One region of the Micromonospora sp. NPDC047762 genome, then DNA from elsewhere that is predicted to be linked to it. Evidence: riboswitches for the same ligand, from Rfam matches in the RefSeq annotation. Region 1 holds a riboswitch; each other region holds the start of a gene.
The links. Region 1 has a riboswitch for cobalamin ahead of ACGF3C_RS28990 (acyl-CoA thioesterase). Riboswitches for the same ligand answer to the same signal wherever they lie in the genome.

Region 2: it holds a riboswitch for cobalamin, as region 1 does, so the genes downstream of both, metE (5-methyltetrahydropteroyltriglutamate--homocysteine S-methyltransferase) here and ACGF3C_RS28990 (acyl-CoA thioesterase) in region 1, are expected to answer to the same signal.
Region 3: it holds a riboswitch for cobalamin, as region 1 does, so the genes downstream of both, ACGF3C_RS31180 (prenyltransferase/squalene oxidase repeat-containing protein) here and ACGF3C_RS28990 (acyl-CoA thioesterase) in region 1, are expected to answer to the same signal.

The regions. Positions count from the first base shown of each region.
Region 1 covers NZ_JBIDCQ010000011.1:136,140-155,601, forward strand. Annotated here, with positions in the region: gene ACGF3C_RS28930 (ABC transporter permease) at 1-353, shown strand, start outside; gene ACGF3C_RS28935 (ABC transporter permease) at 346-1,230, shown strand; gene ACGF3C_RS28940 (ABC transporter ATP-binding protein) at 1,227-2,231, shown strand; gene ACGF3C_RS28945 (ATP-binding cassette domain-containing protein) at 2,228-2,908, shown strand; gene ACGF3C_RS28950 (ABC transporter substrate-binding protein) at 2,993-3,892, opposite strand; partial or broken gene ACGF3C_RS28955 (transcriptional regulator) at 4,003-4,131, shown strand; gene ACGF3C_RS28960 (GNAT family N-acetyltransferase) at 4,267-4,818, shown strand; gene ACGF3C_RS28965 (cellulose binding domain-containing protein) at 5,071-6,147, opposite strand; gene ACGF3C_RS28970 (DUF6355 family natural product biosynthesis protein) at 6,817-7,143, opposite strand; gene ACGF3C_RS28975 (helix-turn-helix domain-containing protein) at 7,413-8,393, opposite strand; partial or broken gene ACGF3C_RS28980 (IS5/IS1182 family transposase) at 8,611-8,715, shown strand; gene ACGF3C_RS28985 (hypothetical protein) at 8,672-8,881, opposite strand; gene ACGF3C_RS28990 (acyl-CoA thioesterase) at 9,164-9,610, opposite strand; cobalamin riboswitch at 9,806-10,023, opposite strand; gene ACGF3C_RS28995 (copper resistance protein CopC) at 10,145-12,259, shown strand; gene ACGF3C_RS29000 (copper chaperone PCu(A)C) at 12,325-12,927, shown strand; gene ACGF3C_RS29005 (Dyp-type peroxidase) at 12,951-14,159, shown strand; gene ACGF3C_RS29010 (copper resistance protein CopC) at 14,156-14,716, shown strand; gene ACGF3C_RS29015 (cytochrome c oxidase assembly protein) at 14,773-16,896, shown strand; gene ACGF3C_RS29020 (PepSY-associated TM helix domain-containing protein) at 17,033-18,508, shown strand; gene ACGF3C_RS29025 (cupin domain-containing protein) at 18,556-19,462, opposite strand, start outside.
Region 2 covers NZ_JBIDCQ010000013.1:158,888-164,272, forward strand. Annotated here, with positions in the region: gene ACGF3C_RS31140 (metalloregulator ArsR/SmtB family transcription factor) at 1-180, shown strand, start outside; gene ACGF3C_RS31145 (cation transporter) at 180-872, shown strand; gene ACGF3C_RS31150 (DJ-1/PfpI family protein) at 1,104-1,760, shown strand; partial or broken gene ACGF3C_RS31155 (copper resistance protein CopC) at 2,030-2,386, opposite strand; cobalamin riboswitch at 2,675-2,888, shown strand; gene metE (5-methyltetrahydropteroyltriglutamate--homocysteine S-methyltransferase) at 3,005-5,254, shown strand.
Region 3 covers NZ_JBIDCQ010000013.1:165,179-170,722, reverse strand. Annotated here, with positions in the region: gene ACGF3C_RS31200 (prenyltransferase/squalene oxidase repeat-containing protein) at 2-1,435, shown strand; gene ACGF3C_RS31195 (hypothetical protein) at 1,423-1,776, opposite strand; gene ACGF3C_RS31190 (superoxide dismutase) at 1,851-2,111, opposite strand; gene ACGF3C_RS31185 (superoxide dismutase) at 2,118-2,732, opposite strand; cobalamin riboswitch at 2,912-3,075, shown strand; gene ACGF3C_RS31180 (prenyltransferase/squalene oxidase repeat-containing protein) at 3,162-4,211, shown strand; gene ACGF3C_RS31175 (hypothetical protein) at 4,241-4,693, shown strand; gene ACGF3C_RS31170 (LysE family translocator) at 4,929-5,544, opposite strand, start outside.

The DNA.
Region 1 (19,462 bases):
TCGTTCGGGACGCGGTAGCGGAGAGCATGCGCGACGACCACGTGCTCGCGGCGCGGGCCCGCGGGTTGCCCGGGCGGACGGTCCTGTTCGGGCACGCGTTACGGACCGCGCTGCTGCCGTTCCTCACCCTGGTCGGCACCCACCTGCCCGAGCTGGTCGGCGGGGCGGTGCTCGTCGAGACGGTCTTCTCGCTGCCGGGCCTCGGTGCCGTCACGGTGGCCGCCGCGCTGGGCAGCGACTTCCCGCTGTTGGCGGCGATCACGCTGGTCACCACCGCCGTGGTGCTGGCCGCGAACCTCACGACCGACCTCGCCTACGCCGCCGCGGACCCGAGGGTGCGACTCGATGGCTGACCTTGTCACCCGACCGCCGCTGCTCCACCTGGCCCGGTCCCGGCTGCGGCTGCGACCCGGCCAGACCGGTGTCGTCGTCGCCGGTCTGGTCCTGCTGGTGGCAGTCGCCGGCTCGCTGCTCGCACCGCTCGTCTGGCCACTCGACCAGAGCGCGGTCGCGCTGGACCAGACCCGGTTGGCACCGTCCTGGACCCACCTCGCCGGCACCGACGACCTGGGCCGCGACGTGGCACACCGGGCCGTCTACGGACTGCGGGTCTCGTTGCTCGTCGGCGCGGTCGCCGCCCTCGTGGCCACGGTTCTCGGGGGCGTGGTCGGCGGGATCGCCGGCACGCTCGGCGGCCGGGTGGACCGGATCCTGATGCGGGTCGTGGACACCATCGCCGCGATGCCCCACCTGCTGCTGGGCATCTTCATCGTCGCCATGCTGCGTCCCAGCCTCGGTGCCGTGATCGCCTCCGTCGGGCTCACCCACTGGCTCTCCACCGCCCGCATCGTCCGATCCGAGTTGTTGAGCCTGCGGACCCGACCGTTCATCGACGCCGCCATCAGCGGTGGGGCCGGCCGACTCCGGGTCCTCACCCGGCACCTGCTGCCGCACGTCCTGCCCCGGCTGGCGCTGGCCACCACCCTGATGATCCCGCACGCGGTGTGGCACGAGACCGCCCTGTCGTTCCTCGGCCTCGGCCTGCCTCCGCACCTCGCCTCACTGGGCAACATGATCAATGACGGCCAGGGGTCGCTGCTGACCGGTGCCTGGTGGGCGAGCCTGGCACCGGGCGCGGTCATCGTCGTCGCCACCCTCGCCATCGCGGTCCTCGCCGCCCGCTGGCGCGACCGCCTCGATCCCCGGATCCGAGCGGAGCTGCACCTGTGACCACCACCGATTCCGTTGCGGCCCCGGCGTCTCCCCGCGCCGCCGCGGGTCAGCCACTGCTCACAGTGGACGGCCTCGGCGTCGAGTTCCGGCTCCGCGACACGACGGTGCGTGCGGTCAGCAATCTCAGTCTCACCGTACGGGCCGGCGAGCTGCTGGCCATCGTCGGCGAGTCCGGCTGCGGCAAGTCCGTCCTGGCCCACGCCCTGCTCGGCCTGCTACCCGGCAACGCAACGACCACCGGCCACGCCGTCCTGCACGACCCGGACAGCGAACCGGTCGACCTGATCACCTGCGGTCAGCGCCACCTGGCTCGCAGGGTGCGCGGGCGCCGCGTCGGGCTGGTGCCGCAGAGCCCGGCCACCGCCCTGAACCCGGTACGCACCGGACGCCGACTGCTCGCCGAGACGCTGCGGGCGCACGGCCGCGACCGCGCCGACGCCGACCAGCTCGCTGTCGATGTCGGGCTCGACCCGGCGGACCTGGACCGCTACCCCCACGAGCTCTCCGGTGGCATGGCACAGCGTCTGGTCACCGCGCTCGCGCTGGCACCCGACCCGTCGCTGCTCATCGCCGACGAGCCCACCACCGGGCTGGACCGACCCCTGGTCGACCACACCCTCGACCTGCTGAGACGTCGCTGCGACAACGGCTCGGCGGTCGTGCTCATCACGCACGACCTGGCTGCCGCGCAACGGGTGGCCGACACCGTCGCCGTGATGTACGCCAGCCGCATCGTGGAACACCGCGCCACCGACCAGCTCTTCACCGCGCCGACCCACCCGTACGCCTCGGCGTTGCTCGACGCCCTGCCGGACCGGGCCTTCCGGCCGGTGCCGGGCGACCCGCCGATGCTCACCGCGCTGCCACCCGGCTGCGCGTTCGCGCCCCGCTGCCCGCGCCGCACCGACACCTGCGCGGACCGACCAGAGCCGACACCGGTCGCCGGTGGTGGCACTGTGGCGTGCCACCACCCGATCCCCACCGGAGCCACCACGTGACCAGTGCGCAGCACCTGCTCGCCGACGAGGTAACCGTCTCCTACGGCCGCCAGGTCGTCCTCGACGGCGTCACAGTGCGGGTCGGCCGCGGAGAGACGGTCGGACTGCGCGGGCCCTCCGGTTGCGGAAAGTCGACGCTGGTTCGGGTCCTTGCCCTGCTGCACCGCCCCGATCAGGGTCGGGTCAGCATCGATGGCACCCCGGTCGACGGCGTCCGGTACGCCGTACCGGTCGCCCTGCGGACCCGCGTCGCCGCCCTCTTCCAGAGCCCACGTGCCGCCGCCGACCCCCGACTGAGCCTCGCCGACCTGATCGCCGAACCGCTACGCGCCACCCGGACGCCCGAGCCGGCGGTCCGCGAACGGGTCGCCGAACTCGCCGACCTCGTCGGCCTCACCGCCGACCTGCGCAGCCGACGGCCACACGCCGTCTCCGACGGGCAACTGCAACGCGCCTGCCTCGCCCGGGCCCTGGCGCACCGCCCGGACTACCTGCTCTGCGACGAGGCCACCGCGATGCTGGACGCCTCCACTCAGGCGCACGTCGCCGCCGTCATCCGCGACTACCAGCGGACCCGGCAGGCCGGGGTGCTGGTCATCAGCCACGACCAGACCCTGCTGGACCACTGGAGTGACCGGATCGTCGACCTCGCCGGCACGGCGGGGGCGCGCACCTGACCCTCGCTCCGGGGCGTTGCGAATGCCGGGGGCAACGGACGATCGGCATCGGAGGTCCGCCTCCGCCACTCGGGCGCGACAGCGTCAGCCGACGTCGAGAGGCACCCGCCGAGCGCGGGAGTCGGGACGCCCGGCGAGGATGGCGGCGAGGATCTCCGCGCCGTCGACGACCCGTGGGCCGGGGCGGTTGAAGTAGGCAGGCCCGTCGACCACCCACACCTGCCCGGCACGCACCGCGGGTAGGTCCGCCCAGCCGGGTTGCGCGGTCGCCACGGACAGCTCGTCGACGGTTCGCTCCGGCGTGAACCCGCACGGCCCGAACACCACCACGTCGGGGGCCAGGTCGGCGACCACCGACCACGGGTGCGGGGTGCTGTGCGCACCCGGCCCGAGCAGCAGCGACCGCCCACCCGCGTAGGTGATCTGCTCCGGAACCCAGTGCCCGCCCGGCATCAACGGGTCGAGCCACTCGACGAACAGCACCGTCGGCGCGCCGGGCACCGGCCCCGGCAACGCGGCGAGGCGACGCTCGGCGTCAGCTCGGATCTCCACCGCCCTGCCTTCGGTGCCGGTCAGCGCCGCCACGGCATCGACAGTGTCCAGGATCCCGTCGATGGTCCGCGCCTCCAGGGACATCACCCTGGTGTCGAGATCGATCAGACCAACCGCGTCGTTGACCCGCTCGTAGGAGACCGCACACACGTCGCACAGATCCTGGGTCAGGATCAGATCCGGCTTCAGGCCCTCCAGCATGGCGACGTCGAGCTGGTACAACGACGAGCCTCGGTGCGCGTCACCGGCGATCGCCGCCGAGATCTCCCGGCTCGTCAAGGTCTCCGGCAGGGACGTCGCGGTCACCGCCGGGACGTCGGCCAGGGCCCCCGGCGGCCAGTCACACTCGTGGGTACGGCCAACCAGGTGCCCGGTCAGGCCGAGCATGGCCACGATGTCCGTGGCCGCCGGCAGCAGGGAAACGATGCGCACAACCGCCTGCCTACCAGGCGCGACCGAGCCACGTCCACTTCCGTACAGCGAGACCGCGGCGGCCATCAGCCTGATCAACGACCGCCTCGGCTCAGCACGCCTCGACTGGCTTCATGCCCGAAGCACTCGCTGACTGGCACGGCTCAATCCTTCTTCGGCACCTGATCCACCGCCTCGACCCAGAGCACCCATTCGTCGACCTCAACATCCACAACATCTGGGCATTGCTGGTCGCACGCATCCACAGCCTCCTCACCGATTTGAGCGAACCGGACACTGAGCCTGAGCCGCGGACCTCCGGCAGAGTCGAGCGGCAACCAGGCCCGATCCGCCCGCAGCGGACGGCGATAGTGCGGATCATGAAAGATAGGACGATGGCGAGACTCGAAACTCCACGACTCGTGCTGCGCCGTTGGCGCGATGACGACATCACGCCCATGACGGCGATCAACGCGGATCCGGACGTCATGCGCTGGATCGGCAACGGGACGCCTGCCGATCGAGAACGCACGGCGGCGGGAATCACCGGCTGCGAACGCGCCTGGGACGAACACGGGTTCGGGCTGTTCGCGGTCGAGGTCCGCCAGACCAGCGAACTGGCGGGTTTTGCCGGCTTGGCGATCCCAACCTTCCTGCCCGAGGTTATGCCCGCAGTCGAGATCGGTTGGCGGCTGGGTAGACCGTACTGGGGCCAAGGCTTCGCCACCGAAGCCGCCCACGCAGCGCTGCACTTCGCGTTCGTCGATCGAGAACTCGATCGGATCCTCAGCATCCACCAGATCGGCAACGACGCATCTGAACGTGTCATGCAGAAACTCGGAATGCGGCTGGACCGCGAAACCATCGACCCCTCCTGCAACCGCCCGACCCGCGTTTATGCGATCACCCGCGATGAGTACAACCGCACTCTCGCCATACCGGCCTGAGAGGGCACTCGACAGTTGTGAGGTGCCCCACAGGGTGCTCCAAGCATGGAGGCGAACCGGTGGCGTGGGTGGTGGCTACAGCCTTATTCATCCCCTCTTCCAAGCGAGAAGTTTGTTCGGCTGTCCGAGCCGTATCCTGATCTGCCGCGGACAACAAGCGGTCCCGCACGGCCGGCAGCCGCTCCAAGTGGCCCGCAACTGGCGGGGTTGCTGCGGGAACGGGGCGACCTCGACGAACGGAGGGCCGAGGCGCTAACGGATGGTGAAGGTCAGCGGGTTCGAGATGCCGATGCCGCCGTGGGAATCATGGACCCGCACGGTGAAGGTGGACGACGTGCCGGCCGACAGGGCCGTCTGGAACTGGTAGCGCTGTCCGCTGTTGGTCGGCGTCACGGCCAGCCGGGTTGCGCCGAGGTACAACTCCACCCGGCTGACGAGGTCCCCGGGGTCGGTGTCGGCGACGTCGGCGACCAGCGTGACGGTCGTCGGCTCGAGGAAGTAGGTCTGCCCGCCGGGGGTGCTCAACGCCACCGCCGGCGGGTGGTTGGTGCCGGTGGACGCCGGCGTCACGACCGTGACCAGCAACGGCGGCGCAGCGCCAGACAGCGACTGGTCGGTGCCGGCCGAGACGTACAGCACGAAGGTGGTGCTGGTGCCGGGCTCCCCGATCGGTGGTGTCCACAGCGCCTCGTACCGGTCACCGGTCGTCCTCACCCCCCGGGCCGCCGTGACGCCGTCCACCCGGAACGACACCGAGGTGATGCTGTGTCCGCCTCCCACGGTCGCGGTCGCCGCCAGCGGGATGGTTCCCGGCGTGGTGTACACCGCGCCGGCGGTCGGGCTGAGCCAGGTGACGATCGCCGGCCAGTCGGCGACCGGCGGTGTGGTCGTCCGGGTCGGCGTCACGCTGGGCAGGACGCCGCCGGTGCACGTGACGCCGTTGAGCGTGAACGACGCCGGTACGGGGTTGCTGCCCGACCAGGCGCCAACGAAACCGATGTTCGCGGAGCCATTGGTGCCAAGGGTCGCGTTCCAGCCCAGATTGGTCGCGCTGACCTGCTGGCCCGCCTGGGCCCAGGTGGCGCTCCAGGTTTGTGTGAGCCGCTGGTCGACTGCAGGGAACGCGAACCGCAGCGTCCACCCGTTGACTAGGTCACCCACGTTGGTGACCGCGATGTCGGCGTGGAAGCCACCGGTCCACTGGCTGGTGACGACGTAGTTCACCCGACACCCGGCCGCCGCGTTCGCCGCACTGGCGTGTGAGATCGCGGCCATCATCGCGACCATGGCAACAGCGATGGCGGCCACAGCAGTCAGCGACTTCCGCATGGCACACCTCGCCGTAAATAGTTAAACGTCTATGAATATGTCGACTGTCCTGCTGCTCCGCCTTCCTGTCAAGGCGCGCACGGCAGTCCTGCCGCCGGCAGGACAACGGACAGCCCGCCCATGGCTGATCGGTAGCGGCCACAGCGCCGAGCAGGCAGAAGAGTGGACAGCACAGCTTCCCGCCCGGACCGCGACTGACCGCCAGGTCCTGGACGACTTCGCGTCAATAATTCCTGCGCGCCGCGCTCTTCGAGCGCCTTTCGTATGAAGGATCACGGTGCTGCCGCCGCGCAGGCTAACACCGCAACGATGGCAGCATCCCTCGAGTCGACACGGACCTCCACCCCGATCATGAGGGCGGTTGGCCGTCGTTCCGGGGCGGCGTGGTAGCGGAATTCTTGAAGTGCTGCTCCATTTCGAAGCGTTCAGGCACCTCCATCATCGTGACGGGGCTGGTCACGGCGGTGGGGTGGGGGGGCAGGGATCGACGTAGGGCGAGGCTCCCGGCAAGACAGCAGTCGACCCAAGATCCGATGCTCCAACCGGAAGCCTCGCTATTGTCCTACCCTGCCGCGATTCCCCTGTCCGACCGCACCCTCATTTGCCTCGCTGACCTGATCCGCAACCACCGAAGGCAGGTAGAGAATCGCGCAGCGCCTGGCTGGCGGTTCAACAAGTTTGACCCGAGTACCAGGCGTTGGATACGGCGTTGGCGCCGCCGATGTCCCACGTTCCCGGGCCGATGCACCAGGTCCAGTCGTCGCGGGGCCACGTCGCGTCGACGTAGATGAGCACATGGGTGTTCCCGCAGTGGTTGTACCAGGCCGTTACCGCGTCTTCGTAGTAGCCGCAAACCTGCGCGGCGACGTCCTCGCTGCCGGGCTTGGCCTGCTCCGAAACCGCGGTGGTTTCGGGTTGGGACAGGCGGGAACTGGCACCCGGACTTGCCTGTGCCACGGTCCCGGACAGGGTGAGTGCGCCGAGGATCGCGGTCACTGCCGAGATCCGAAACGCCGTTCTGCACCACATTTTCACGATGGTCTCCTGTCAGCCGCCGCTGCGGCCTGGATGATGCTGCTGGCTGCATGAAGTGATCGATGTACTTCCTCGCGCTCCTTTCATCGCGAAAACACGCATCGATGCAACACGCTCAAGTGAACCTTCTTCCGTAAGCCGGATCAGATTCAACCCTGACTGAGCGGATTTCTTAAGATAAGAGTGCAGGCCGCAGCCAGGTTTGTCGTTACTGGTAAGCGCACAAGTCTTTAGTCTGCGCGTACTCCCGCGCACTGCTCGCGGAACTGGCGTGGCGAAAGACCGTAGGCGCTGCGGAACGCCTGGCTGAAGTGCGCCGGGCTGGTGAACCCCCACTGGGCGGCGATCGCGTGGATCGGGCGCGCGCCTAGTTGGGGGTTGGCGAGGTCGCGTCGGCACTGCTCCAGGCGACGCTCGCGGACCCAGCCGGCAACCGTGTGCCCTTCCTCGTGGAACAGCTTGTGCAGGTATCGCAACGAGATGTGATGCGCTGCGGCAATCGCGTCCGGTGTCAGGCGCGGATCGCCCAGATTCTCTCGGACGAAGGCGTGGATCTGAGCCATCAACGCTCGCCGTCGGGTGTGGGAGGGCACCGCGCTTTGGACGTCCAGCGCGTTGGCCAGTGCCGCTGTCAACACGTCAATGGTGAGGGTGGACAGCCGGGCGGCGTCCAACGGACTGAGTTCGTCCATGTGCCGGGCAAGGTGCAGCAGGAATTGTGAAGATAACGCGCCGATACCTTGGGCGCCAGGGATGCGAACTGCGCTCAGGCGCCGCAACTCCCAAGGGGGCAACGGCAGTAACAAGCGCGGGAAGCGCAGGAGCAGCAGCTGACTAACCGGCACATCCGGGGTGAATTCGGCCAGGTAGGGCCGGGAGGTGTCATACAGTATCAGGTCCCCCACGCCGAAATCTGTGCGCTGGCCGTCTTGCGTGATCATGCCGCCACCACGCACAAGGCAACCCAGCTTGAACACCTCGGGATCGGCCTGCCGAATGAGCTTGGGAGTGCGGTGGACCGAGTGCGGCATCGTGGTCATTAATGTCGCCTGCACGGGACCGAACTCGCTAATTCCGACCTGAGCCCGAAATCCGAGCTCCCGCTGCGATTCACAGCGTAAATCGTAGGGCACCCAGAGCTTCGAGTTTACCTCGCGCCAAAAGGCGAACCCGTCTTCAACCGGGACCTCGCTGGTGCTGACTACGTCCATGACTCACCTTCGCACTGTCGCTGCAGGGGTCAGATCACGATAGCTTGGCGTCGATATAGCGGCGTTGCGAGGATATGGCGCGGGTCAGGCATTGAGGGCTTTTCATCGTGATGGGCCTGGTCGCGATGGGTGGCAGGCAGCGTGTGTCGACATAGGACGAGGCTCCCGGTAAGACAGCAGTCGACCAAGGTCCGATGCCCCAACCGGGAGCCTCGCTGTGCTGTCTTACCCGTCTGCGGTCGCGCTGTCCAGCCGCACTATGAACCACCTGGCCGACCTCATCCGCGCCGAACGCACCCGCCGCCGCGACCGGTGGCGACGACCATGTCGAACCCCTCGCCGCCGGTGTGCCTTTCGACGTATTCCTCAACCTTGCTCGTGGTGTAGTCGATCGGCACGGCGCCCAGGCTCTCGATCACCCGCATGCTCGTCGGCCCACCCGTGGCGTATGCCTCGGCGCCGCGCGCCTGGGCAAGCTGCACGCCCACGTATCCCACAGCGCCGACACCGCCGTGCACAGGACCTTCTGCCCGGCGCGGACTCCGGCCCGGTCGACCAGCCCCTCCCAAGAGGTGACCGCCGCCAAGGGCAACACGGCGGCCTCCCGCATCGAGAGTGCGTTCGGCTTGCGGGCCAGCAGCCGGGCGTCCACGGCGGCGTACTCGGCCAGCGAGCCCTGGAGACTTCACGTGGACGCTATCCGACCAGATCGACGGCGGGGCAGGTTCCTCGGACCGCGACGTCGCCGCGACGGGCGCACCGCGCACGGGTCAGTCGTCTTCGGCACCGTCGAGCAGCGCGCGCCGCAGCGCCAAACGGTGCTCGCGGCGGATCTCCGCTTCCCGGTACCGCCGCCGGTCACCGTCGGTCTCCGGTAGCAGCGGCGGCACCGTACGAGGCTGGCCGTCGTCGTCGATGGCGACCATGACCAGGTGGGCGGTGGCCACGTCGGTGGGCGGCACCGCCCGGTCCCACCGGTCGGCGGTCACCTTGACGGCGACCTCCATCGAGCTGCGGCCGGCCCAGGTGATCCGGGCGTCGACGTGCACGACGTCGCCGACCCGCACCGCGCGCAGGAACGCGGTCTCGTCGATCGCGGCGGTGACCGCCGGCCCATCCGAGTGCCGGGCGGCGACCACCCCGGCCACCGAGTCGATGAGGTTGAGGATCCGGCCGCCGTGGACCGTACCCATCAGGTTGGTGTGGTGCTGGTCCATGATCTGCGACAGGGTCAGGTGCGACGCCGACGGCGCTCGGCCGGCGATCGTGGTGGTGTCGTGCACAGCGGTAGTCCGTCCCTCGGGAAACCACACCGCCGGAACACGGGCACACGCTGACGAGGACACACCGGCGCACGCCGCCCCGGCACGTCACCCGCTCAGCCCACCCGCGAGGCCGACGGCAGCGCACACGGTCGTGTACGCGGCGCGGGCAGGTCTTCGGACTCGCGGGCCCGACCGGCTCCACGCCGGTCCCCTACTGGCCGTCGCTTCCCAGGCCACTGGCCCAGTGCTGATGACGGCGGTCGTTCCCACTCACCGCTGCGGGGCAGCCCCGGATTCCCACCGGGTTCCCTCTTACGACGCCCGGCCAGCTCACGACCGGGCGAACCAGCGCCACCGGGAGCATAGCTGGCCAGGGGCGACGGCCCCTCAGCCCGGCCGACCACCCGGGAGGTGTTCGGCTTTAGCCATGTGAGGAAAAAGTTCGTCACCTCTTGTAAAAAGTCTCCGCCCAGTGAGGATATTCAGATGCGTCGTCACCCTCAGATTCCTGGGCGGGTGGTCTCGGGCCTCCTCGCGCTCCTCCTCGCCTCGGCGGTCGCTCTCCTCGCGTCCGCCCAGCCCGCCGTAGCTCACGGGACCCTCGCGATGTCCACGCCGGCGGGTGGCGCCACTGTGCGCGAGCCGTTGACGTCGGTGCAGCTGTTCTTCACCGAGAAGGCCGCTGCCAACGCGTTCTTCACGATCACCGCGCCGGGTGGCATCCGGGTCGACAATGGCTGGTCGTACGGGGAGCCGAAGCCGTTGGACAAGCCGGTGCGCGAGTACTTCCTGGTCAACGGCCAGTTCGAGCCACGCGAGTACACGACCGGGTTCCCCGCGACGGTGGCGGTCGCGCACCTGCCGGCCAAGGGTCAGTACTCGGTGAGCTACCTGTCGGTCGCCTCGGACGGCGACCCCGTGCGCGGCACCTTGACCTTCCGCTACGACGGGCCGGTGACGGCGGCGCCCAAGGGGTGGAGCCCGTCGTCGACCCAGCCAGATCCGGCGCTGTTGGCCACCGCCGAGCAGCACGGGTCGTCCGGGCAGGCGTCGGCGGTGCCGACAGTCGCGGCCGAGACGGCGGCTGCGCCGTCCGCGGCAGCGGCTGCGCCGACCGGATCGACTGACGAGAGCGGCCCCGGAGCGGTCGCGTGGGTCGGCCTGGCGGTGGTCGCCGTGGCGGCCGCGGCGGCCGGATTCGTCGTCTGGCGTCGGCGGACGACCCCCACCGGCAGAGCCACCGGCCGGGGCCGTACCGCGTCGGCGACATCCGCTCGACGCGGCGCCGGCACCCGTCCCGGGACCAGGACCGCCGGCACCAGGATCGCCAGCGCCAAGGCCACCGGTGCCAAGGGCGCCGGTGGCAAGCCCGCCGTTGCCAGGACCGGCGGCGGCAGAGCGGCCGGTGGCAGGACCGACGCAGACAGGAGCGTCGCGGCGACCGGCAGCGGTACGCAGACCCCGGACGGTAAGCGGCGACCCAACGCCGTGCCGGCCGCGCGCAAGGACACCGCCGTCGTCGTGGCTCGGACGGGCGTCGCTGTCGATCCAACTCCGACCGGTGAGGACGCGAAAGCCCCCGCCACGACGGACAGTCGACCGCCCGTCGACTCCGGGACATCGCCCGACCCGGATCTCGCCACGGCGACGCCCGGATCCCGGCTGAGCAACACCAGCCTGGCACTGTTCGTCGGTACCCTGGTGCTGGCCCTGCTCGGCGGCTTCGGATTGGCGCGCATCAGCGGCAACGAGGGCCCGGCCGCCAACAACGCCCGGCAACCGGCGGGCGGTCCGCCCGCCTCCGGCCCGGCCGGGTCCGCGGCCGACGGACACCAACACCCGGCGGGCACCGGACCGCACACCCACCGGGGTGATGGCGGAACGGGCGAGACGCTGGCCACCGGGACGACCGTCAGCGCCGGCGGGTACACGCTGCAACCGCTGGAACGAACCCAACCCGCCGGGGTACGCGCCGACTACCGCTTCCGCATCGTCGGCACCGACCGGCAGCCGGCGACCCGCTTCGCGGTCGTCCACGACAAGCCGTTGCACATGATCGTCGTGGGCCGTGACCTGACCGGCTACCAGCACCTGCACCCGACGATGGCACCCGACGGCACCTGGAGCGTCCCCATGACGCTGGCCCGACCCGGCGGCTACCGCGTCTACGCCGACTTCTCCGTCACCACTGCCAACGGCACGCCGCTGCCGCTCGTGCTGGGCGTCGACCACACAGTGCCCGGCGCGCACACCCCGACCGCGCTGCCGCCGGCACAGGCGCGGGCGACGGCTGGTCCGTACACGGTGTCGATGACCGGCACCCCGACGGTGGGTGTGACGGCGCCGATCCACTTCCAGGTCGCCAGCGCCGACACGGCAACGCCCGCGCAGCTGGAGCGATACCTTGCCGCGTACGGGCACCTGGTGGTGGTTCGCGAGGGTGACCTCGGCTACGTGCACGTGCACCCCGAGCCGGAGCTGGTCGACGGGACTGTGAAGTTCTGGCTGACCGCGCCGAGTTCAGGCCGGTACCGGGCCTTCTTCGACTTCCAGGTCGCCGGCAAGGTGCACACCGGGGAGTTCACGATCAACGTTCCCTGAGCCCGGAACTTTCTCCCTGCTGCGGCCGACCAACCTCCCAGCAGCAACCATCGGAGGAAGAACACATGCGCGCCACCAGCCCGAACGTTTCACGCCGCCGCTCGGCCGCGATCCTCGCCGCCGCGATCCTGGCGGTGGGCGCCGCCGGGTGCGGGTCGTCCGACTCTCCGTCGACCGCGCAGGCGGGCCCGTCCGCGTCGGCCCCGGCCAACCCGGACGCTGGTGTGCTCGGCATTCGTGACCCGTGGGTGAAGGCGGCCGACAAGGGCATGACAGCGGCCTTCGGGACCCTGGTCAACGACGGCGACAGCGATGTCACGGTGACCGGTGCCACGAACCCCCTGTCACCGATGGAGCTGCACGAGATGACCATGAAGGACGGCAAGATGGTCATGCAGGCCAAGCAGGGTGGCATCGTGATCAAGGCCAAGAGCACGCACGCGCTGGAGCCGGGCGGCGACCACCTCATGCTGATGAACCTCACCAAGCCCGTTCAGGCCGGCGACGAGTTGGCCTTCACGCTGACCTTCGCCGACGGCAGGACCCAGCAGTTCAGCGCCGTGGCCAAGCCGTTCACCGGCGCGCAGGAGAGCTACGCCCCCGGGCACGGTCAGCCCATGCCCGGCGTGAGCGCCACGCCGGAGATGAGCATGAGCCCGTCATCGTGACGCAGACGCCACCCGTCCGGCCGGTGAGCAGGCGCGGCCTGCTCACCGGCGGTGCCCTGGCTGCCGGAGGGGCCCTGGCCGGCGGTGCCGCCATCGCCACGACCCGTACCGGCGGCGGGCAACCACCGGCCGCCGCCGACACCACGCCGGTGGCGAGCGTCGGCGGCCTGGTCGAGCCGTTCCATGGCGCCCGGCAGGCAGGGGTGTCCACCGAACCGCAGGCGCACGCGTCGTTCGTGGCGCTCACCCTGCGGGCCGGCACCGACCGGGCCGCGCTGGGCCGGATGTTGCGGTTGCTCACCGACGACGCTGCCCGGCTCACCCAGGGCCGACCCGCGTTGGCCGACACCGAGGCCGAACTCGGGCTGCTGCCGGCACGGTTGACAGTGACCTTCGGCTTCGGGCCTGGCCTCTACCGGGCGGCCGGCGTCGACGACCGCCGGCCGGCATCGGTCACCGAACTGCCGTCGTTCCGCATCGACCGACTTCAGCCGGCCTGGTCCGGCGGTGACCTGCTGCTGCAGATCTGCGCGGACGACGCGATCTCCGTCGCCCACGCCCAGCGGGTCCTGGTCAAGGACAGCCGCCCGTTCGCGACAGTGCGGTGGGTCCAGCAGGGCTTCCGGCGCAGCCCCGGTGTCGAGCCGGGCGGACACACCCAACGCAACCTGTTCGGTCAGCTCGACGGCACCGCCAACCCCAAACCCGGCGCGCCCATGGACACCGCGCTCTGGGTCGCGGAGGGCCCGGCGTGGCTGCGCGACAGCACCACACTGGTGCTCCGGCGGATCAGCATGAACATGGAAACCTGGGACCTGCTCGGCCGGACCGACCGCGAACTCGCCGTCGGACGACGGCTCGACACCGGCGCCCCGCTCACCGGGACCGCCGAACACGACGAACCCGACTTCGCTGCCACCAACGCCGACGGCCTCACCGTCATCCCCGACTTCTCGCACATGACCCGCGCCCACGTCACCGACGACCGGTTGAGGATTCTGCGCCGGCCCTACAACTACGACGGGGTGCCGACGGCGGAGGGCCACGCGGACAGCGGCTTGATCTTCGCCTCGTACCAGGCCGACATCGGAAGGCAGTTCCTGCCCATCCAGCGCCGGCTGGCCGACCGGGACCTGCTCAACGAGTGGACCACGCCGATCGGCTCCGCTGTCTTCGCCATCCCGCCCGGATGTCGTCCCGGCGGTTGGATCGGCGAGCAGGTGCTCGGATGAGCGTGCCGCCGTCCCGTCCCGCAGCCGTCCGACTCAGCGCGGCGGTGCTCGCCGTCCTCGTGGCGGTGCTCATCCCGGCCAGCCCGGCCTGGGCGCACAACTCGCTCCGAACGGCCACGCCAGCTCGGGACGCGACACTGCCGAGCGCACCGACCGAGGTCACGCTCGAATTCATGCAGCGACTCGACCCCGCGTTCACCACCATCGTGCTCACCGACGCCGCCAAGCGGAAGCTTCCCACCGGCGAACCGGTCGTCACCGGTGCGAAGAGCACCATCCAGGTGACCGACACCCTGCCGAACGGGACATACACGGTCGCCTACCGGGTCGTCTCCGTCGACGGGCACCCGGTTCAGGGGTCGTACCCGTTCATGGTGGCCGATCCCTCGTCCAGCGCCGCGCCAGTTGTCGCCGTCAGCGCGTCAGCGCCCGCCGCCGCCGCGGCGGCGGCGTCCGGCGGCGGTCCGAGCGCCGGTGTCCTCACTGCGGCTGCCGCGCTGGTTCTCCTCGTCCTGGTGGCGGCTGGGCTGCTGTGGCGACGGGCAGCCCGACGCTGATCCGACCCGCCCCGTGCGGTCGGCGCGCCTCATCACCTCATCAGCAAGGTCGACAGATGTCCCACACAGAACCACGGCAGTTCGTCGGCGACGATCCGAGCGGTGTCCGCACCGCCGCCACCGCCTCATTGACCCCGACCGGTCCAGTCCTGTCCGCCGCCCGAGACAAGGGTTCCACGGGGTCCGGCTGGTTGGTAACCGTCGTCGCCGTCGCCTCGGGGGCCATCCTGTTGGTGCTCGGACTCCGGGTCGGGGGTGCGTTCACGGCCGCGATTCCGGGTCTCCCCGACGCGGGGCCGATCACGACCCAGGCGCTACCAGTTCTCCGGCTGCTGTCCGACGGTCTGGCCACCGTCACCGTCGGCATGCTGGTGACCTCCGCGTTCCTGCTGCCGGGCGACGGACCCAGCGTCTCGCCGCACGGCTACCTGCTGCTGCGGCGGGCCGGTGTCGCCGCGTTCGGTTGGTCGGTGACGGCGCTGTCTCTGCTGGCGCTGACCGCCTCGGACCTGCTCGGCCAACCACTGACGACGCTCGGGCCCGCGACCGTCGTCAGTTTCGCCACCACCATCTCGCAGGGCCAGTCCCTCATGCTGCAGGCCGGACTGGCCCTGGCAGTGGCACTGCTGGCCCGAATCGGGGTGTCCCGTGGCCTCGCCGCGACCGTCGCGGTACTGGCCCTGGTGGCGGTGCTTCCCCCGGCCTTCACCGGGCACTCCGCCGGGGCCGGCAACCACCAGATCGCCGTCAGCAGCCTGGCCCTGCACATCCTCGCCGCCGCGGTGTGGGTCGGCGCCCTCATCGCCCTGCTGGTGGTACGGCGCAGTCGGCTGCTGGCCGACGCCGCCGCTCGGTACAGTCGCCTCGCCCTGGGCTGTTTCGTCGCCGTGTCGGTCAGCGGGGCGGCCAACGCCGCGGTTCGCCTCGGCTCGGTCGACCAGCTCTGGCACTCCCGCTACGGCTGGTTGGTGCTCGGCAAGCTCGTCGCCCTGCTGATCCTCGGCGCGCTCGGCGCGATTCACCGCTCCCGCACGCTGCCGGCGTTGCGTGCCGGACGGCGACGGGCGTTCGGCCGGCTGGCCGCCGGTGAGCTGATCGTGTTCGCCGCCACCGTGGGGCTGGCGGTGGCGCTCTCCCGCAGCCCCACCCCGGTCGCCGAGGCGGGCACCGACGCCGACCCGATCACCGAGCTGCTCGGCTTCCCGATGCCCACCGCACCCACTGCGGGACATCTGCTCGGGCAACCGCTGCCGGACATGTTCTTCCTGACCCTCTGTGCTCTCGGCATCGGCGGGTACCTGGCCGGAGTACGCCGGATGCACATCGCCGGGCACCACTGGCCGCTCGCCCGGACGGCGAGTTGGCTGGGTGGGTTGCTCCTGTTGGCGGCGGCCACCAACCTCGGTGTCGCCCGCTACGCGTACGTGTTGTTCAGCGCGCACATGGCCCAGCACATGGTGTTGTCGATGCTGGTGCCGATCCTGCTGGTCGGCGGCGCACCGGTCACCCTCGCCCTCCGCACCCTGCGTCGACCGGCCGACCCGGGGGTGCGCGGTGCCCGGGAGTGGTTGCTGATCGCGGTGCACAGCCGGCCCACGAGGCTGCTCACCCATCCGCTCGTCGCGCTGGGCGTCTACACCGCCAGCCTGTTCGGCCTGTACTTCAGCGACCTGCTCGGCGTGCTGATGCGCTCCCACCTCGGTCACCTCGCGATGCTCACCCACTTCGTGGTCGCGGGCTACCTGTTGTTCTGGGTGCTCATCGGGGTCGACCCGGGCCGTCGACGCCTCCCCCATCCCGTGCTGGTGGTCATCCACCTGGCGTCGATGATGGCGCACGGCTTCTTCGGCCTGGTCCTCATGCAGACGACCACCGTCATCGCCCCCGACTGGTACCTCGCTGTGCACCCCACCTGGGCGTCGTCGCTGCTCTCCGATCAGCAGCTCGGCGCCGGCATCGCCTGGGCGTTCGGCGAGCTGCCCGCCGTCGTCGTCATGATCGTCCTGATTCGTCAGTGGATTCGCGCCGACCAGCGTGAACAGGGCCGCCTCGACCGGGCCGCCGACCGGGCCGACGCCACCGGCGCGGAGGACGACCTCGCCCGCTACAACGCGTTTCTCGCCGCGGCCGGACGTCCCGACATCGATCCGCGCCGCACGGCCCGGCCGGACCAGCCCTGACATCGAGGACCGATCTTCGGGAACCGCCGGCGTCTTCCCCCCGACTACCAGTCAGGGCCGATGCGACACCTCACCGGGCGACCAGACCAGTACGGGAAACACCTTCGTGCTTCCCGACTCTTCCGATCGGATCACCATGTCTCTGACTGAATTGTCCGGCACCCCGCAGCCGGAGCCCGCCACCACCGCCGAGAAACCGGCCCGAGCCGCCCGGCGCACGTCGCCGTTCGGCGCGCTGCTGCTGCGGCTGCACTTCTACGCCGGCATCCTCGTCGCCCCGTTCCTGGTGGTCGCCGCACTGACCGGCCTGGCCTACACCGTCACCCCGCAACTCGACACGATCCTCTACGGCGACCAGCTGAAGGTCGCCCAGGTGGGTGACCGGCAACTGCCGCTGGCCGAGCAGATCGGGGCCGCGCGCAACGCGCACCCGGACGGCAGCATCACCACAGTGCAACCCGGCGCCGGCGACCAGACCACCACTGTGGTGTTCTCCCTGCCCGAGCTCGGCGAGAACCAGCACACCGTCTACATCAACCCGTACACCGGTGAGTCCCAGGGGCAGCTCACCACCTGGTTCGGGTCCACGCCGATCACCACCTGGCTGGACGACCTGCACCGCCACCTGCACCTGGGAACGGTGGGCGAGCACTACTCCGAGCTGGCTGCGAGTTGGCTGTGGGTGATAGCGCTCGGTGGGGTCGTCCTCTGGTGGCGGCGACGTGGCGTCGCCCGGGCCGCCGCCCGGCACCTGTTCGTGCCGGACCTGTCCACGGGTAAGGGTGTCCGCCGCACCCGAGGGTGGCACGCCACCACCGGCATCTGGCTCACCGTCGGTCTCCTCTTCCTCTCCGTCACCGGCCTGACCTGGTCCCGATACGCCGGCGCGAACTTCGCCGCCGGTCTCGACGCGCTCAGTGCCCGCACTCCGGAGATCTCCACCAGTCTCACCGCCGGCCCCACCGCCCCTGCCGAGACCGGCGGCGGTCACGAGCACGGTGCCGCCGGGGCGGGCGGGATCGTCGAGTCGGCGGCCTTCGATCGGGTCCTGACCGTCGCTCGCGGCGCGGGCCTCTCCGGTCCGGTTGAGATCAGTCCCGCGCCGGAGCCGGGCTCCGCCTGGACCGTCACGCAGGTCGACAACACCTGGCCGGTCAAGAAGGACCGCATCGCCGTCGACCCGGCCTCCGACACGGTCACCGCCCGCAGCGACTTCGCCGACTGGCCCCTGCTGGCCAAACTGAGCGGCCTCGGCATCCAGGCCCACATGGGGATCCTCTTCGGCCTGGTCAACCAGATCCTGCTCGCCGCGCTCGCCCTCGGCCTGCTCTGCGTCATCTTCTGGGGCTACCGCATGTGGTGGCAACGCCGGCCCACCCGCGCCGACCGCCGTGCGATCGCCGGCACCCCACCGGCGCGCGGCGGCGTACGCGGCCTGCCGCTCTGGGCGCTGCTGATCGGCGTACCGGTGACGGTGGCGATCGGCTGGGCGCTGCCCCTGTTCGGGCTCACAGTGCTCGCCTTCCTTCTCATCGACGTGGTGGTGGGTGCGGTGTCTCGACGCCGACGACCTGCCGCGGCTCCCACCTCCCCGGCACCCGCGGGGAGCTGATTCACCGTCCGGCCGTCCGTCCTCGGACGGACGGCCGGACGGTTCGCTCAGATCACAACCTGTTTGGTGTTCGGCAGGCTGTCCACCATCGACTTCTGCACGTTGATCGTGTCCGCGATGATCTCGTGGGGCGTGTTCGCCATCCACTGCATCACCGAGATGTCCTCGAACCGGGGATGGCGGAACATCTCCAGGAACACCAGTGGCTCGTCGCCGGTGTTCTCGATGTAGTGGCCGTACGCGAAGGGAACGTAACCCACGTCGCCGGCCTGGAAGTCGAACGTCCGGGCGGCGGCCTGCGAGGCGAAGACGCCCATCCGTCCGGTGCCGGAGATGTAGTACTGCCACTCGTCGGTGGTGGGATGCCAGTGCAACTCGCGCATCCCTCCCGGCTCGACCTCCACCAGTGCCGCGGCGGTGGTCACGGAGGCGGCGAAGTTCGTCGAGTCGGTGATCCGGACGGTACCCCCGCGGAACCGCTGCGGGGTCTGCGCGAGCATCCGGTGCTTGAAGCTCCGGGGGATGTCACCGGTCGGGCTGACCACCCGGTCCTGTTGCAGGGGCGGCGGGACATCACCTTGGAAGATGTACTTCTCCCGCTCGGGCAGGTTCTCCATCTGTTCCAGCGTCCAACCGAAGTTCTTCGCCAGGACGTGCCGAGGGGTGTGTGCGAAGAAGTCGCTGAGCAGGAACGTGTTGTTCTCCGAGAACGCCCCGTCGTTGAAGACCAGCAGGAACTGTGCGCCGTCCTCCAGCGCCTGGATGTTGTGCGGTACGCCCTGCGGAAAGAACCACAGATCGCCGGCCTTCACGTCCTCGATGAAGTTGCGTCCCTCGTGGTCGACGGCGCTGATCCGGCAACTGCCGCTGATCATGTACGCCCACTCCGACTGCTGGTGCCAGTGGATCTCCCGGTATCCGCCCGGCTCCAAGCCGAACTGGACACCAGCCAAC
Region 2 (5,385 bases), on a different contig from region 1:
TCCAACCACCTGGCGTGTCTGCGAGGCTGCGGCCTGGTCGTCGCCATACCCGAGGGTCGACGCTCTCGCTACGAACTCGCCGACGCGCGCCTCGCGCACGCCCTGGGTGATCTCCTCGGTCTCGCCCTTGCGGTCGACCCGGCCGCCTGCCCGAGCACCGAGGCCGAGGGCTGCTGCTGATGAGCCTGCCGCACATCTCGCTGACCGCGGCTCCGCCGCCGTCTCGACGGGCGGTGCTGATCCGCCGGGTGCGGCTGTTCGTGGCCGCGACCATCACCTACAACCTCATCGAAGCGGCCGTGGCGATCAGTGCCGGGACGATCGCATCGTCGACCGCGCTGATCGGCTTCGGCCTCGACTCGATCATCGAGGTCGCCTCCGCCGCCGCGGTGGCGTGGCAGTTCTCCGGCCCGAACCATGAACGCCGTGAACGCACCGCGCTGCGCATCATCGCGATCTCGTTCTTCGCCCTCGCCGGCTACGTCGGCATCGAGTCCGTGCGCGCGCTGCTCGGCACCGACCGCCCCGAGCACTCCACGATTGGCCTGCTCCTCGCGGCCGTATCGCTGGCGGTCATGCCGATCCTGTCCGCCGCGCAACGCCGCGCCGGCCGCGAACTCGGCTCCGCCTCCGCGGTCGCCGACTCGAAACAGACCCTGCTGTGCACCTACCTGTCCGCCGTTGTGCTCCTCGGGTTGGCCGTCAACTCGCTGTTCGGCTGGTGGTGGGCCGACCCAGCCGCCGCGCTGACCATCGCCGCCGTCGCGATCAAGGAAGGCCGCGAAGCCTGGCGCGGCGACACCTGCTGCACCCCCACCACAGTGGTAGACGACTCCACTGCACCCGGCTGCGCCGACGGCTGCTGCACCTAACGTGACGACTGGGGCGGGCGCGCCCCGGCGCAGCGCTGGATGAAGGCCCGGAAAGAGCAACGCCTGGTGGTGATTGACGACGGCCCCCGCCGGCGATCACGGAGGCTGGCCTGGTGCCAACAACGTCAGGAACTTTCCCTCCTCCGCCCCCGACTATTCAGATATTGACGGTTATCAGAGGGGTTGCTGGTGAGACGACGGGCAGTGTTGACGGGCGGTGCCGCCGCGAGCGTGGGCACGCTGATCGGCGGGCAGGCGACTGCGGCCACCCCGCGCGATGCGAAAGGGCCTCTGCGGGTACGCATTGTCATGTTCGACGGCGTTGAGGAGCAGGACTTCATCGCGCCGCAGGAAGTGTTCTCGCTGGCCGGGTGGTACAGCAGCAGAAAGATCGACACCGGCTACATGGTGCTCGGCAGGCCTCGCGTCATCACCGCCGCATTCGGCACTCGCGTGACGATCGACCGCGGCTGGCGGCCCGAGGAGGCGGATCTGATCGTCGTACCCGGTGGCGGTCGTCCCGGAGAGCCCGGCATCTGGGCGGAGATCAACAATGGGGCGCTCCCGAAGGCGCTCGCGACGGCACGCCGCCCGGGTCTCACCATCTCGTCACTCTGCACCGGCGCGATCATTCTTGCCGCGGCCGGACTGGTCACCGGCCGTCCCTGCACCACTCACACGGTTGCCAAGAAAGAGTTGGCCGCGCGCGGTGGCGTTGTCAAGAACGCGCGCGTCGTCGACGACGGCGACCTGGTCACCGCCGCCGGCATCACGTCCGGCTTGGATCTGGCGCTGCACCTCGTCGCGCGCGAGCTCAACGCGGACGTCGCTGTCCAGGTCGAAGAGGCCCTTGAATACCAGGCACGGGGCACGGTCTGGACCCGGTGAGGCATTGACGTGGGCCGAGCGCCGGCGTCACCGCTAGTGGTCTGTCTGGGTTGCGGTGTCTCGGCCGCGTTTGATGCCCGCTTCGCTGCCGCCGGTTCCGTCAGCGGCGGCGCAGGACGATCACGTTGTCGGTCACCTCGGCGGACTCGCCGCTCGGGCCGGTCGCGGTGCGGGTGCGGGCCTCGCAGATGACGGTCTGCCAGTGGGACGGCGACCGACAGGTAGCTCACCGAGTACTGACCTTTGGCGGGCAGATGCGCGAGGGCCACCACCGCCGGGAAACCCGTCGTGTACTCGCGAGGCTCGAACTGGCCGTTGACCAGGAAGTACTCCCGTACCGGCTTGTCCAGCGGCTTGGGCTCCCCGTACGTCCAGCCGTTGTCGACCCGGCTGCCGCCCGGGGCGGTGATGGTGAAGTACGCGTTGGCGGCGTCCTTCTCGGTGAAGTACAGCCGCACCGTCGTCAACGGCTCGTTCACAGTGGCGCCGGCCACCGGTGTGGACATGGCGAGGGTCCCGTGAGCCGCGGCCGGCGGAGCGGACGCGAGCAGTGTGACCGCCGAGGCGAGGACGAGCGCGAGCAGGCCCGAGACCATGCGGCCAGGAGACTGAGGGAGACGACGCATCTGAATATCCTCACCGCGGTGAGGCTTTTCGCAAAAGGTCGCGATCTTTTTCCTCAGGTAGCAAAAGTTGGATACGCTGCGGTTCCAGCCCTGTGTCACACATGTGAAAGGCTGTGCCGTCGTCGAGGCGGGGCGGAGTCCTCAACGAGCGTTCGTGTCCGGGTGGACGCGGGTCTCGGTCGCATCGAGGGGCTCAGAGGGTTCGCCCTGGCATGAGGTGGAGGCGCGCCGCGACGTCGTTGGTCCCGCAGGGCGGACATGCCAAGCCCAAATCGCGTACGGAGCCCTAGGATGGACAACGGTGTTGGTTCGCCGTGGCCTGAATGGTCGTGGCGTCGTAAGAGGGAACCCGGTGCGAGACCGGGACTGCCCCGCAGCGGTGAGTGGGAACGACCGCCGTCATCAAGCACTGGGCCGCGAGGTCTGGGAAGCGACGGCCAGTAGGCGACCGAACAGGTCACGCCCGCGAGTCCGAAGACCTGCCAGCGCCGCGCATGCCAGCCGGTGTGCGCCGCCGATGGTCTCTCGGGACGGCCGGGGCGGAAGCCGGTACGCATCCGTACCCCTTCCTTCCCTGCTGTGGCGCGAGTCCTCGGCCGCTTCGAGGGAAGGACCCCCATGAACACCGCATTCGGTCAGAGCACCGTGCTCGGTTATCCGCGCATCGGCGGCAACCGTGAGTTGAAGAAGGCCGTGGAGGCCTACTGGGCGGGTCACATCGACGCGGAGGAGTTGGAGACCACCGGCACCGCGCTACGGGGTGAGGTCTGGCGGGCGCTGCGCGACGCAGGTCTGGACGCGATTCCGTCCAACACGTTCTCCTACTACGACCACGTGCTCGACACCGCCGTGGCCGTCGGCGCCATCCCGCAACGCTTCACCCGCCTCGGCCTGTCCGAGCTGAACACCTACTTCGCGATGGCCCGCGGCGTCGACGCCGAGCCGGCACTGGAGCTCACCAAGTGGTTCGACACGAACTACCACTATCTGGTGCCGGAGGTCGGCGCCGACACCGTCTTCGCGGCGAACCCCGCGAAGGCGTTGCGCGAGTACCGCGAAGCCCGTGACCTCGGCATCGAGAGCCGCCCGGTGCTGGTCGGACCGGCCACGTTCCTACTGCTGTCCAAGCCCGCCGACGGGGGCGGGCAACCGTTTGACCGGTTGGCGGACCTCATCGACGTGTACGCCGACATCCTGGGGACGCTCGCCGACGCCGGAGTGCGGTGGGTGCAGCTGGACGAGCCCGCCTACGTGAGCGACCGCAGCGAGGCTGAGATCGCCGCGCTCCGCGACGCGTACACCCGGTTGGGCGCCGTGCAGCAGCGGCCGAGGATCTTCGTCGCCACCTACTTCGGGGAGCTCGGTGGCGCACTGCCCGCTCTGCTGGACACGCCCGTCGAGGCGATCGGCCTGGACCTGGTCGCCGGGCCCGGCAACCTGCAGCGGCTCGCTGGCGCGGGGCAGTTGCGTGGCAAGACGATCGTCGCCGGGCTTGTCGACGGCCGCAACGTCTGGCGCACCGACGTGCGAGCGGCGATCAGCGCCGGCGCGGCGGTGACCGGGCTCGCCGACCACGTCGCGGTGTCCACATCGTGCTCGCTGCTGCACGTGCCGGTGGACCTGTCCGTCGACACCGCGCTCGATCCGGACCTGCGCCACCGGTTGGCCTTCGCCCGGCAGAAGGTCGACGAGGTCGTCCTGCTGGGTCGGGCGCTGCGCAACGGCACCACGACCCTGCCCGCGCCGCTTGCGTCGGCCCCGCCGGGATGGCATGACGACGGTGTGCGAGGGCGCCTCGCCGCGCTGCGCGGGGTGGACCGGCAGCGCGGCGCCTACCCGCAACGCGCTGCCGCGCAGCAGGCGAGGCTGAGTCTGCCGGCGCTGCCAACGACCACGATTGGCTCGTTCCCACAGACCGACGAGCTGCGCAAGGCCCGCGCCGCGTACCGGGCTGGGCGACTCGACGAGACGGGTTACCAACAGCGGATGCGAGCTGAGGTCGAGCGGGTCATCCGTCTTCAGGAGAGGTTGGGTCTCGACGTGCTGGTGCACGGCGAGCCGGAACGCAACGACATGGTCCAGTACTTCGGCGAGCAGTTGAGCGGGTTCGCCGCCACCGAGCACGGCTGGGTGCAGTCCTACGGCTCCCGCTGCGTACGCCCGCCGATCATCTACGGCGATGTCACCCGCAAGGCACCCATGACCGTCGGTTGGTCCACCTACGCCCAGTCGTTGACCGACAAGCCGGTCAAGGGGATGCTCACCGGTCCGGTGACGATCCTGGCCTGGTCGTTCGTCCGCGCCGACCAGCCGCTCGGCGACACCGCCGATCAGGTCGCGCTCGCCTTGCGCGACGAGTGCCGCGACCTCGAAGCCGCGGGCATCCGGGTGATCCAGGTCGACGAGCCGGCCCTGCGCGAGACGCTGCCGTTGCGCAAGGCCGACCGGAATGCCTACCTGGACTGGGCGGTCGGCGCGTTCCGTCTGGCGACCTCCGGCGTCGCCGACGGCACCCAGATCCACACCCATCTGTGCTACTCGGAGTTCGGCGAGGTCATCACCGCCATCGACGCTCTCGACGCCGACGTCACCAGCATCGAGGCGTCCCGTTCGAAGATGGAGGTCCTCGACGACCTCGCCGCGATCGGATACCGCCGCGGCGTCGGACCCGGTGTGTGGGACATCCACTCACCGCGGGTGCCCGCGCACGACGAGGTCGTCGAGGCGCTGCGTCGGGCAGCGGCGGCGGTCCCTGTCGAGCGGCTGTGGGTGAATCCCGATTGCGGTCTCAAGACCCGCGGCTACGCGGAGGTGCAGGCGTCCCTCGAACATTTGGTAGCCGCTGCTGCCGAGCTTCGCCGCGAGTAACGCGCTGTGCCGGGTGGGATCTCGAGCTGATCCCGCCCGGCACGCCGGGCAAGCAAGTTCCTGGATGAGCAGCAGTAGCGGGGTGAGGTCAACTCGGCCGCAGGGGAACAGTGCGGGCCGTCGTCGAGCCC
Region 3 (5,544 bases), on a different contig from region 1:
GATGTCCTCGCGCCTTTCCCCCGGCAGTCGCCGGAGACGTCTCGCGACGGTTCCCGCCGCCGCGCTGATCGCCGCTGTCGTCGCGGTCGCGACCGGTGCCGCACCGGCCGCCGCGACCTCGACGGCGGCGCAGATCGCCACCGCCAAGACCAACGGCGTCGCCTACCTGCGCACCCTGCAGGCCGCAGACGGAAGCTACGCCAGCGGCGGGCTGTCGAACGAATGGGCGTTCAGCGCGTTCGCCCCCGCCGGTGTCGCGGCCGTGGACGTCTACCCCTCCGGCGACACGACCAAGAACGCCCGCACCGTCTACCGCAACCACCTCTCCGCCGCGTCCTGGCCGAGCACCTCCCCCGTCGTCACCGACTACGAGCGCGGCGTCCTGAACGCCTACGCGGCCGGCATCGACCCCGCCCGGGTCTCCCCCGCCCGCAACCTGATCGCCGACACCATCGCCTACTGGCAGACCGGCTCGGCCGGCTACTACGGCCCGCCGGCCAACGTCAACGGCACCGTCTTCGCCACCCTCGCCCTGGCCGGCGCGAAGACCCAGACCGGTGCCGCCCGCGTACCGCAGGCGCTGCTCAACCTGTCGGTCACCCGGATCCGCAACAACCAGCACAACGACGGCGGCTGGACCTTCAGCCAGGCCGAGGGCAACCCCACCCAACTCGCCGCCGCCAGTGACATCGACATGACCGGCGCCGCCATGGCCGCCCTCTGCGTCGCCGGGGTGCCCAACACCGACACCGACATCGTCCAGGCGAAGAACTTCCTCAAGGGCAAGCTCGTCAACGCCTCCGGCGCCTTCACCTCGATGTTCGGCGTCAACACCGACTCCAACGCCTGGGCGGTCTCCGGGCTGAACGCCTGTGGCATCCCAAGCCAGGGCACCGACTTCACCACCACCGCCGGTAAGACCCCGATCGACTTCCTGCGCGCTCAGCAGCTGACCGGCGGCGGGTTCAAGTACCTGCCCACCAACACCACTCCGTCGGCGTACGCCTCGATCGACGCGGTGCGGGCCCTGGCCGGCGCGGGCTACACCGCCGTTCCCCCGACCCCGGTCACCGCCGGGGCGCCCACCTGGGTCGCGGCGAGCGGATTCACCGCCGGCACCGCCAGCCGACTCGCCGTGATCATCGACAACGGCAGCGGCACCATCAAGCCCTGCGCGGTCACTCTGACGCCGACCGCCGCCACCACCACCCTCGGCGCCGTGCTGGACGCCGCCATCGGGTCCGCCACCCCCAGCGGCTGTGTCACCGCCCGCATCCCCACCAGCGGCACCGGCACCATCACCTCGATCAACGGCCTGGCCAACAGCGGCTCCTCCACCTGGAAGGTGTCCAGGGACGGCGGCACCCTGGCCACCGCGACCCGCGGCACGACCGTGACCGTCGGCGACACCCTCTACCTGCGCTACGGCGCCTGACCGTCCAGTAATGGTGCGACCAGCGGCGGTCCGATCGCCGCCGCTGGTCGCCGCCCTCCGCTGGGGTTGCACGGACCGCCCGGCTGCGGCACGTCGACGCATCGGCAGCGACCTGGTTCTCCCGCCGACGCGCTGGTGCCTGACTCGACGCCGACATGGCCCTCAAGGCGAGCGAGCCTACGGCGGGCATCGCGGAGTTGTTGGCGAAGTTGGTGCGCCTGGGCTTCGCTCGCGCCGAGCTGGCGACGGGCGGCATCGAGCCGTTCGAAGTCGGCTACGGCGAGCACGGCCACCTGCCGCCCGTCCATCGTCAGGATGCGGTGCTCGATCTTGCGGCGCATCAGGTTCCTCCGATGTGGGCGGTGGTGCTGTGGTTGTCCGCTGGGTTCCGCCTCGGGCGGAACCCAGCGGACGGTCATGCCGGTGGGGACTGGGCGGTGTCGGCCAGGAGCAGGGACAGCTCCCGGACCAGATCGTCCATCGACTGGCCGCTCTGTGCCTTGACCAGGCCAAGCGCGAGGTCGGCCAGTAGGTAGAAGCCGAGGGTACGGGCCTGCTCGGAGCTGAACGCCGACATCAACTCCTCGGCGCCGGCGAGGTCACCGCGGTGTTTGGCCGCGATGACCCCGGCGGCGCGTTGGACAATCTCTGCGGCCTCAGGGGTATAGCCGCTCACGCCGGGTCAGATCTTCGGGGTCGCGGCGCGGGCGGCGTCGAAACGGGCGGTGACGTCGGTCCAGTTGACCAGGTTCCACAGCCGGTCCACGTAGTCCGGACGCACGTTGCGGTACTGCAGGTAGTAGGCGTGCTCCCAAGCGTCGAACACCAGGATCGGGGTGGAGCCCTGCCCGACGTTGCCGTGGTGGTCGTAGACCTGCTCCACGATCAACCGCTGGCTCAGCGGCTCCCACGCGAGAACACCCCAGCCGGAGCCCTGCACGCCCTTCGTCGCCGCCGACAGTTGGCCGGCGAAGCCGTCGAAGGAGCCGAGGTGCTCGTCGATCGCCGCGGCCAACTCGCCTTCGGGGCGGTCACCGCCGTCCGGGGACAGGTTGTTCCAGAAGATCGAGTGCAGGACGTGCCCGGACAGGTTGAACGCGAACGTCTTCTCCAGACCGACAAGCGTCGCGTAGTCGCCCTTGTCGCGAGCCTCGGCGAGCCGGTCGAGGCCGTCGTTGGCGCCCTTGACGTACGCGGCGTGGTGCTTGTCGTGGTGCAACTCCAGGATCTCCCCGGACATCGCGGGTTCGAGTGCGCCGTAGTCGTAGGGCAGGTCGGGCAGGTTGTACACGGCCATGGGGTACGTCCTCTCAATGCTGCCAAGCTATGGTTGTTGCCATTATCTTGCAACAAGCGTCCACGTGTCGTCAGGGGACGTAATTTGATCGTCGGCACAACGGACCACGATGCTGCACCGCCGGCGACGGCGGGCCACTGAACCACGGGCCGGGATCGAGTGCCGTCGGATCGTCGACATTGACGGTGACCACCACGGGCGGTGAGACTGGGCGCCACAACTTCATACCTGTGCGCTGATGGGGGAAGTCCGGTCGAAATCCGGCGCTGGCCCGCAACGGTAGGCGGCGACGAACGTGCAAACGCCGCGAGCCCGAGTACCCGTCCGTGCACGTGTTGCGCATCCCCAACCCGTCGTGGCCCACGGGTCGGAGCCGCCCGACAGCGTCGGGCTGTCTCGGACCAACGGAGCCCGGAAAGGCGCCGTCTCATGGTCAACCGCCCCCTCCGGCACCGCGCCCGCGTCCTCGCGACCGCCGCGCTCGCCGCCCTCACGCTGGCGCTGACGGTCACACCGTCGGCCGCGTCAGCATCGCCGCCCACCCTCAACAGGGTCGATGCCGCCGCCGGCTGGCTCGCCCGCCAGTCCGTCGACGGTGAACGCTTCGAGGTCGTCTTCGACGGCGTCGCCTACCCCGACCAGGGCCTCACCCTCGACGCGGTGTTCGCCTTCGCTGCGGCGAAGGTGGCGGACACGACCGCGGCCAATGCGGTGTCGTGGCTCGCCCAACCCGCTGTGCTCACCGGCTACATCGGCGACGGCACTGAGGCGTACGCGGGCGCGACCGCGAAGCTCTCCCTCGGCGCCCAGGTCCGCGGCCTCGACCCGGCGGCGTTCGGCGGGGTCGATCTGCTCACCCGCCTCGGCGGTCTGCTGACTCCGTCAGGTCGATACTCCGACCGTTCAGCGTTCGGCGACTACAGCAACACGTTCACCCAGTCGTTCGCGGTGTTGGCGTCGGACCGCGCTGGCGGCGCACCACCGGCCGCGGTGACGTTCCTGGCCGCGAGCCGGTGCGCCGACGGTGGCTTCCCACTGCTGTTCGGGCAGGCGACGTGTGTCAGCGACGTCGACGCGACAGCGATCGCGGTCCAGGCTCTGCTCGCGGCGGACCGGCCGCTCGTCGCGGCCTCGGCTGCACAGTGGCTGGTCTCCGTGCAGGGCGGTGACGGCTCATTCTCCGCCAACGGCGTGCCCAACGCGAACAGCACCGGCCTCGCCGCCCAGGCACTGGCCGTCGCCGGGCGACCGCTGCCGTGGCTGCGCGCCCGCCAGTTCCTCATCGGCCTCCAGGTGGCCTGCACCGGGCCTTCCACCGAGCGCGGCGCCATCGCGTACACCTCGGGTGGCTTCGACGCGACCACCGCGGTGCGTGCCACCGCTCAGGCCGTCCCCGGCCTTGCCGGCACCGGGTACGCGACCCTGTCGGCCAGCGGCGCCCAGCCCGCCGCTCCCGTCCTGGCGTGTGCACCGTGGTGACCGCGCAGCGGGCGACGATTCGGCGACGGATGGCGCTGCTGCTCGCGGCTGCCGTCGCCAGCGTCGGCCTGATCGTCATTGACCCGGTTCCGCGCGCCGCACACGCAGCGGCGTGCGCGCCGGGCGCGGGCGTCACGGTGGTCGTCGACCTCACCGCGTTCGGCCTCGGCGTGCAGACCGGTTGCCGGCTCGGAGACCCGCCGACCGGCTTGGCCGCGTTGCAGGGCGCGGGCTTCACCGTGACGGGCACCCAACGCTGGGGGCTTGCTTTCGTCTGCCGCATCAACGGCTATCCCACACCCGCCTCCGAACCATGCGTCAACACTCCCCCGGCCAGCGCGTACTGGTCGTACTGGCACGCTGTGCCCGGCGGCACCTGGTCCTACAGCACGCTCGGCGCCAGCAGCTACAACCCCGCGCAGGGCACCGTCGAAGGATGGCGTTTCGGCTCCGGGCAGGCTCCGTCGATCTCCCCGCCCTAACATGCGCCGGGGGTGGTGCCGGCACCGGAGTCCCGAACGACCGAGCTGCGCAACGGCACCGCCCCCGACGCACCAGCAGCCCTCGGCGGCACCACATCAGTCGTCCGGTGGCGTTAATCCGGGGCGGTTGAAGTACGCGGATCCGTCGACCACCCACACCTGCCCGTTGCGCACCGCGGGCCGGTCCGCCCACCCAGGTTGCCCGGCCACCAGCCATCAACCCGGCGAGGCGACGCTACGAGCCGAGCGCCAGTCGTACGCCGAGCGCGACGAACGCCACCGCGCAGATCCGGTTGATCCGCCGCGACCAACGGCCGTCCGTCATCCGGCCGGCGGCCCGGCCGGCGATCACGCCCAGAGCGATGTCGACGGTCAGCTGCACCGCGACGAAGATCGCGCCGAGGAGCACCAGTTGCGCGGTGGCGCTGCCCGCTGCCGGGTCGACGAACTGGGGCAGGAACGCCACGCTGAACAGGATCATCTTCGGGTTGAGCAGGTTGGTCACCAAGCCGCGCAGGAAGGCCCGCCCAGCGCGACCACTCTGCTCCGGCTCGCCGGCGACCGGGGCGCCGACGGCGCGTAGCGCCCGCAGGCCTAGAACGACCAGGTACGCCGCGCCGGCCCAGCGGATCACCGTGAACAGCACCGGCGAGGCGGAGATGACCGCGGCGAGACCGCCGACGACCGCGGCCACGTGCACGGCCTCCCCGGCGGCGACACCGAACGCGGCCACCACCGCGGCGCGGGTGCCGTAGCGGCCGGCGGTGGCCAGCACGAACATCATGTCCGGACCGGGCGTAACCATGAGGACGACGATCGCAGCCAGGTAGCCGGCCAGCGTCGCAACGGAC